DNA from 2 places in the Agrobacterium vaccinii genome. Region 1 is predicted to be linked to the other one. Evidence: riboswitches for the same ligand, from Rfam matches in the RefSeq annotation. Region 1 holds a riboswitch; the other holds the start of a gene.
What was found. Region 1 has a riboswitch for S-adenosylmethionine ahead of metA (homoserine O-acetyltransferase MetA). Riboswitches for the same ligand answer to the same signal wherever they lie in the genome.
Positions count from the first base shown of each region.

Region 2: it holds a riboswitch for S-adenosylmethionine, as region 1 does, so the genes downstream of both, HRR99_RS01400 (O-succinylhomoserine sulfhydrylase) here and metA (homoserine O-acetyltransferase MetA) in region 1, are expected to answer to the same signal.

Region 1 is NZ_CP054150.1:2,833,852-2,838,045, forward strand. It holds gene HRR99_RS13830 (ABC-F family ATP-binding cassette domain-containing protein) at 1-1,540, opposite strand, end outside; gene HRR99_RS13835 (thiamine diphosphokinase) at 1,545-2,195, opposite strand; SAM riboswitch at 2,285-2,361, shown strand; gene metA (homoserine O-acetyltransferase MetA) at 2,440-3,366, shown strand; gene HRR99_RS13845 (aldose epimerase family protein) at 3,437-4,194, shown strand, end outside.
Region 2 is NZ_CP054150.1:277,195-281,388, forward strand. It holds gene HRR99_RS01390 (tannase/feruloyl esterase family alpha/beta hydrolase) at 1-572, opposite strand, end outside; gene apaG (Co2+/Mg2+ efflux protein ApaG) at 675-1,067, opposite strand; gene HRR99_RS01400 (O-succinylhomoserine sulfhydrylase) at 1,249-2,433, opposite strand; SAM riboswitch at 2,479-2,557, opposite strand; gene HRR99_RS01405 (2'-deoxycytidine 5'-triphosphate deaminase) at 2,633-3,730, shown strand; tRNA gene HRR99_RS01410 (tRNA-Gly) at 3,778-3,851, shown strand.

The DNA of each region.
Region 1 (4,194 bases):
CCTTGTCCTGCTTTTCCGCTCTCTTCTTTTCGTCGGACGCACCTTTGCGCTGCGCCATCATGTCGGAATAACCACCGGCATACTCGACCCAACGACCGTCAGGCGCATCCGGGTTTGCGGGCGCAATCGTCGATGTCACAGTGCGGTCGAGGAAGTCGCGGTCGTGGCTGACCAGAATGACGGTGCCAGAGAAGCCAGCGACGATCTCCTGCAACAGATCGAGCGTTTCGATGTCGAGATCGTTGGTCGGTTCGTCGAGGATCAGAAGATTGGTCGGCTTTGCCAGAATACGTGCCAGCATCAAGCGCGCGCGCTCGCCACCGGACAATTTGCGAATGGGCGTGCGGGCCTGCTCCGGCTGGAACAGGAAATCCTTCATGTAACCCGTGACATGCTTCACTTCGCCGTTGACGAGAAGGTTTTCGCCACGCCCGTCCGTCAAATAATGGGCGAGCGTGTCCTCGAGGTTCAGGTCTTCACGCTTCTGGTCGAGCGTTGCGATTTCCAGTTTGGTGCCGAGCTTGACCGTGCCGCTATCGGGCGCCAACTCGCCCGTCAGCATTTTCAGCAATGTCGTCTTGCCTGCACCGTTGGGACCTACGAAGCCGATGCAATCGCCCCGGTGGACCCGCAGCGAAAACGGCGCAACGATGGTCCGCTCGCCATAGGATTTGGTGATGGCCTCGGCCTCGATGACCAGCTTGCCGGATTCGCGCCCCTCGGCTGCCGTCGCCTGAACGGTGCCTTGCGGGCCGTTGTGACCACGGTAGGCAGCCCGCATATCGCGCAACTCACCCACACGGCGCATGTTGCGCTTGCGGCGGGCGGTGACACCATACCGCATCCAGTGTTCTTCGCGCTCGATGGCCTTGCCGAGCTTGTGCTGCTCCAGCTCTTCCTCTTCCAGCACCTTGTCGCGCCATTCCTCGAAATGGGCAAAGCCACGGCTGAGACGGCGCGACGTACCGCGATCGAGCCAGACGGTAGCGGTCGAGACTTTTTCGAGAAAACGACGGTCGTGCGAAATCAGAACCAGCGCGCTGCGTGTCTGCTGCAATTCTCCTTCCAGCCACTCAATGGTCGGCAGGTCGAGATGGTTGGTGGGCTCGTCGAGCATCAAAATATCGGGTTCGGGCGCCATGACGCGCACAAGCGCTGCCCGGCGCGCCTCTCCGCCCGAAAGGCTGGATGGATGCTCCTGCCCCGTCAGCCCCAGATGCTCAAGCAGATAGGTGACGCGATAAGCATCGTCGCCCGGTCCCAGACCCGCTTCCGCATAGGCTTGAACCGTCTCGAAACCGGCAAAATCCGGCGCCTGCTCCAGATACCGGATCGTCGCAGACGGATGGCGGAAAACCTCGCCCGATTGCGCTTCCACCAGACCGGCAGCAATTTTCATCAGCGTCGATTTGCCGGAACCATTGCGTCCGACAAGGCAGATGCGGTCGCCCGGTTCCACTTGCAGGTTTGCACCGTCGAGCAGCGGGGTCACGCCAAATGTCAGCTTGATGTCGTCGAGTTTCAGAATCGGGGGTGCCAAGGCATCAGGCTCCGGTCAAATCATAGGGACGGGCAAGGACGATGGCCTTGCCGCTTTTGAGGCGAAGGCGCAAAGGCCCTTCCGCCACGTTGGAAATAGTGCGCGACGAGCCAAAGGCAAGCGCAAATTCTGCAAGAGGGTATCGCGCATTTTCGATGTCGAGACCATCAAGAGCCGTGAAACCCGCAACGGAAAACAGCGATCCGACAGGCAGATCGAGCGCAAGCTCGGTAGCCAGAAGCGGATAGGCTTCTTCCGTGCCGGAGGTCAATACAACATCGAAACCGCGTTCCGCCAGCGAGACGGCGTAGAGCAGATGGAACAGGGCGTGATCGGATCTTTCGCCAGCCAAAGCGCCGACCAATGTCAGCCGCTTCGCACCACGCGACAGAGCTTCCGACACCGCAATTTCCCCATCCGTCACACCTTTTGCGGCTGGAAAGGGCTGTTGTGGCGTATCGGGCCATTGCGACATCAGGTCGGCATCCGAGGAGTCGAAGTCACCTACCCAAAGCTCAGGCGTCAGCCCCAGCACGGAGGCATGGCGCATGCCGCTATCGGCAGCGATCACACGCGTCCCAGCCACCGCCTTTTGCAGGCGATCCGTGACGGTAATGGTTCCGCCGAGCAAAATGGTGAAATGCGCCGAGGTCATGTCCTGCCATAGCCCGGAAAGGTACGACAAGGAAAGGCCGAAACGCAGCCAATGCGGCGATATTGATTTTCGCCGCAGACAGGATTATGACACCTGCCAGTGGTGATTTGCCGACCGGCTTGCAGCCACTTTAAAGAAGTTGCTAAATGGTCGAGGAAACAGGCAATTTCCGAGGACCGGCTGCGATTTCGCTGCCGGTTTTTTGTTTTCTGGGCCGGCGCTGCCAGGAAAGTGAGAGTTCGAGATGCCTATTAAGATACCCGATACGCTGCCTGCTTTCGAGACCCTCGTGAATGAGGGCGTGCGGGTCATGACGGAAACAGCGGCGATCCGGCAGGATATTCGCCCGCTGCAGATCGGGCTTCTCAATCTCATGCCCAACAAGATCAAAACCGAGATACAGATGGCCCGACTGGTCGGCGCATCGCCGCTTCAGGTGGAGCTGTCGCTGGTGCGCATCGGTGGTCACCGCGCCAAGAATACGCCGGAAGAACACCTTCTGTCCTTTTACGAAACCTGGGAAGAGGTGCGCCACCGCAAGTTCGATGGCTTCATCATCACCGGCGCACCGGTCGAAAAACTCACCTATGAAGACGTGACCTACTGGGACGAGATGCAGAAGATTTTCGACTGGACGCAGACCAACGTCCATTCGACGCTTAATGTCTGCTGGGGCGCGATGGCCGCGATCTACCATTTCCATGGCGTTCCCAAACACGAGTTGAAAGAGAAAGCGTTCGGCGTCTATCGCCACCGCAATCTTTCCCCGGCATCCATTTATCTCAACGGTTTCTCGGATGATTTTCAGGTGCCCGTTTCCCGCTGGACGGAGGTGCGCCGCGCCGACATCGAGAAGAACCCCGACCTCGAAATCCTGATGGAGTCAGAGGAGATGGGGGTTTGTCTCGTGCATGAGCGCATCGGCAAGCGGCTCTACATGTTCAACCATGTCGAATATGATTCCACATCGCTTTCCGAAGAATATTTCCGCGATGTGAAATCAGGCGTGCCGATCAAGGTGCCGCATGACTACTTCCCCCATAACGACCCGGACCTGACACCGTTGAACCGCTGGCGCAGCCACGCCCATCTCTTCTTCGGCAACTGGATCAACGAAATCTACCAGACAACGCCGTATGACCCACAGGACATCGGCAAGACCAAAGCCTAATTCAGCAATTGCGCGGGCGCGGAAAATAAAGCAACGTCCGGCCCTGTTTATTGATCGGGAGAGTGACACGATGAGCGAAGCTGGCGCACGGGAAAATTTCGGCATGACGTCAAATGGCGAAAAGGTGGAGCGTGTGACGATTTCCGCCGGTGGGCTGACGGCTCACGTCATCACCTGGGGTGCGGTCATTCAGGATCTCCGGCTCGAAGGACACCAGCCGCCGCTGGTTCTCGGCTTCGATAACTTCGATGATTACCCGAAATATTCGTCGTATTTCGGCGCGACACCCGGTCGTAACGCCAACCGCATTGGTGACGGCAAATTCAGCATCGATGGCAAAGCCTATCAGCTGGAACTGAACGAGAAGGGCGTCACGCATCTCCACGGCGGCAGCGACAATATCGGCAAACGCAACTGGATGATCATGGAACATGGCCCAAGCCATGTGGTGTTGCAGATCGTCGACCCGGATGGCCGCGCCGGTTATCCAGGAAATTGCACCGTACGAGCGACCTATACGATCCGCGAAGGCGGCGTGCTTTCCGTAGCCTATGAAACCACCACAGACGCGCAGACGATCGCCAACATCTGCCAGCACTCCTATTTCAATCTGGATGGCGCAGAAACGGCACTCGGTCATGAGATCGAAATTGCAGCCGACCATTATTTGCCAACAACCGAGCGGCAAATTCCGACCGGAGAAATTCGCCCCGTAGACGGCACCGTCTTCGACCTGCGCACATCCACCCCGATGCGGCGTGAAGAAAACGGCCAGCAGGTTTCCTACGACCACAATTTCTGCCTGTCGCCACAGCGCGTGGCAAAGCG
Region 2 (4,194 bases), 580 kb from region 1:
TCCCAATAGGAGAACGAGGGGTCTCGGTCATAATACTGTGCCGCGACGGCCTTCGCCGTTTGCAATGTCACGTGGACCGCCCGCGAACCGTAATCCACCAGGAGCGCCATATCCGACGCAAAGTCTCCCAGATCATAGGTTTTCGCGTCATGACCGGTGTTTTGCTGGACGCTGATGAATCCCCTTTGCAAGGCAGCGTTACGCGTCTCGAGGCGGGACGGGGCGGCCAGATCCTCTCCGGCATAACCGCCATTTCCGAACATGTAGACGCGCCGATTCCAGCTGTCCGGCAGTGCAATTTCAAACCGAATCTGGGGTTGGATATATCCGGTGACATGGCAAAAGCCCGGCACCTTGCCCTGCGCTTCCACATGCCGGACGCTCAGCATCGTCACCTCATCAAATGTCTGCGCCGCAAGCACGCTGCATTGCATATTGGCCGAGACGGTGGCGGAAGACAGGTCCGTCCGGTCATCCTGAACGAGAAAGCTGCTTCGATTTTGCGCGAGTTCCGAGGTGGAAACGAGCAGACCGAGAAACACCGGGCCTGCCAGCAGGATAGATCGCGTCATGTGTTTTCCTCCCAGAAACGGTGACGCGACAAGTTTTAAGGATTGCAACCGGAAGAACAAATAACAAAAACGGCCCGATTCATAACCGTAAGCTGTATTCGTTCAATTCAGCACGCGCGACAATCCGGGGCTGTCGAGGGAAAAGGCGGGAATGGCGACGGTGAAGACCTCGCCCGTCTCGGCCTGCATTTCGTAATGGCCGAACATCAGCCCGGACGGCGTATCCAGCGGGCAGCCAGATGAATATTCGTAGGTATCGCCGGGCTTCAGATGCGGCTGTTCGCCGATCACGCCGGGGCCGGAGACCTCGTCCACTTGGCCATTTTCATCGGTAATGTGCCAGTAGCGACTGACCAGCGTCACCGATATATCCGAGTTGTTGGAAATCACGACCGTGTAGCCCCAGACGTAGCGGTTGTCATCCGGGTCGGACTGCTCCTCAAGATAATACGGGTCTACGGTGACCTCGATCTCTCTTGTCAGTGCACGGTACATTCACAGGGCCCTAAGTCATTGTTGTCAAGACATTCTACACTACAGGCGCGGGCCGTGGTCAAGAAAGGTAAGACCCATATTAGCTTTGCTTTACAAAACAGCCGTGCATTTCGTCTGTCAGGGATAAGTTTATTGGTAAACAGAAGCGGCCCGGCTGATAATGCCGGGCCTTAAGGGTCTCTTAGGCCGAGACCTGTGCCAGCGCTGCTGCGAAATCTTCCAACAGGTCGTCGGTGTCCTCGATGCCGCAGGACAGGCGCAACGTGCCGCCGGAAATACCGAGCTCAGCACGCGCCTCGTCCGTCAGGTTCTTGTGCGTTGTCGTGCCGGGATGTGTAATCAGGCTCTTGGCATCGCCCAGATTGTTGGAAATCTTGACGACTTCAAGCGCGTTCTGCAGCTTGAACGCCGCCTCCTTGCCGCCCTTCAATTCGAAGCAGACCAGCGTCGAGCCGCCCGTCATCTGCTTGGCAATGATATCGGCCTGCGGATGGTCGGCACGGCCCGGGTAGATGACCTTGGCGACCTTGTTCTGCTCGGCGAGAAAATCTGCAATCTTGCCTGCATTCGCCGTCTGCTGGCGCACGCGCAGCGGCAGCGTCTCGATACCCTTCAACAGCGTCCATGCGTTGAAAGGCGAAAGGGCAGGGCCGGTGTGGCGGAAATAATCCTGAAGCTCTTCCTCGATCCATTTCTTGTCCGAGAGAACGACGCCACCCAGGCAACGGCCCTGGCCATCGATATGCTTGGTTGCGGAGTAGACGACGATATGCGCCCCCAACTCCAATGGCTTCTGGAAAAGCGGCGTGGCAAACACGTTGTCGACCACCACTTTCGCGTCGATCTGGTTGGCGAGCTTGGCCACGCCAGCAATATCGACCACTTCCAGCGTCGGGTTCGTCGGGCTTTCAAGGAAGAACAGCTGGGTGTTCGGCTGGATCGCCTTTTCCCAATTGGCCAGATCACGACCATCGACCAGCGTGCACTCGATGCCGTATTTCGGCGCCAGCGTTTCAACAACCCAGCGGCAGGAGCCGAACAGGGCGCGGGCAGCCACGATGTGATCGCCTGCCTTCAACTGGCACAAAATGGCGGCGCTGACGGCAGCCATGCCGGATGCCGTGGCGCGGGCATCTTCGGCACCCTCCAGCAGGCACATGCGCTTTTCAAACATGTCATTGGTGGGGCTGGCGTAGCGGGCGTAGATGAAGCCCTCGGTTTCGCCCTTGAAACGGGCTTCCGCCGCTTCCGAGCTGTCATAGACGAAGCCTTGGGTCAGATAGATTGCCTCAGAGGTCTCGCCATATTCGGACCGCAGCGTACCGCCGTGAACCAGTTGCGTTGCCGGGCGCCATTTCTTGCTCATGTCATCACCTTACAAACAAAAAAACCGGTCGCAAAAGCAGACCGGTTACAAGCGCACCCGGTCTTTTTAGCCACTTATTTAACGTGGCTGCAAGCCGACCGGCCAAATCACCACGGGATAAGATTGCCATAACTCCGTTAACGACTTGCGTCAATGCCTGGCTTTTGGTTTTGTCGCCGTGAAAAGGGATGATCAAAAGATGACGAGAACGACGGGCATACTGGCGGATGGCGCGATCCGGGAACTGTTCGCTTCAGGCCAATTGACGAGCGAACGGTCGCTGGATGCCGACCAGATTCAGCCTGCCAGCCTCGATCTGCGTCTGGGCGCGAAAGCCTATCGCGTGCGCGCCAGCTTCATGCCCGGCCCCACGACAAAGGTCATCGAAAAGCTCACACGTCTCAGCCTGCACGAGATCGATCTCAGCGACGGCGCGGTTCTGGAAACCGGCTGCGTCTACATCGTGCCACTGATGGAAGCTCTCGCACTTCCGCAGGGCATGTCGGCCTCGGCAAACCCGAAAAGCTCCACGGGCCGTCTCGATATTTTCACCCGCGTCATCACCGACCACGCGCAGGAATTTGACAAGATCCCAGCAGGCTATAACGGCCCACTTTATCTGGAAATCAGCCCGCGCACCTTCCCCATCGTCGTGCGCCAGGGCTCGCGCCTCTCGCAAATCCGCTTCCGCATCGGCCATTCCGTGCTGGCCGATACCGAGCTGCTGGCCCTGCATGAAAGTGAAATACTGGTTGCCAGCGAGACGCCCAACGTCTCCGGCGGAGGCATTGCCCTGTCCATCGATCTCCAGGGGTTCGGTGAGCTCGGGCTGATCGGCTACCGTGGCAAGCATCACACGGCGGTTGTCGATGTCGACCAGAAGGCGGCCCATGACGTGCTGGATTTCTGGGACCCGATCTATTCGCGGGGTCGAGCCGAACTCATTCTCGATCCGGATGAATTCTACATCCTCGTCTCGCAGGAAGCCGTCCACGTTCCACCGCTCTACGCTGCCGAAATGACGCCCTTCGATCCGCTGGTCGGCGAATTCCGCGTCCACTACGCCGGCTTCTTCGACCCCGGCTTCGGCCACGCCAGCGCCGGCGGCACCGGCAGCCGCGCCGTCCTCGAAGTCCGCAGCCACGAAGTCCCCTTCATCTTGGAACACGGCCAGATCGTCGGCCGCCTCGTCTATGAACACATGCTCACCAAACCCGAAGGCCTCTACGGCTCGGGCCTGGGCTCCAACTATCAAGCGCAGGGCCTGAAACTGTCCAAACACTTCCGCGCCGAATAACCACAAAGCTTGACAGCCTCCAGGAACTATCAGACCCTCAGGTCTGCGCGGGTGTAGCTCAATGGTAGAGCAGCAGCTTCCCAAGCTGAATACGAGGGTTCGATTCCCTTCACCCGCTCCAGTAACTTTAATGAAATTTCGCGCCACTTTTGTCAGGTGCGGTTTTTAGCCCGCGCTTCGGCAACTTTACGGCTCATATCTAGACCGTCACCACGGCTGTAGCGTTTGGTCATCTTTACGGTCGTATGCCTGGCCAACTCTCTGGCTGCTTCAATCGACTCTGTTGCCTCAATTGTTTTAGACACGGCGCCGGCGCGGGAATACTTACATTCGAGGAGACGCCAGCCGCATTTCTCACCTTTCTGAATTTTTCAGCGTAACGATTTCCGCGCTGATGCTAGAGCACATAGTTGTGGTCGGGCAAGTTCAGAGAGTCTTGGTCGATTTTGCGTAACGCACCAATT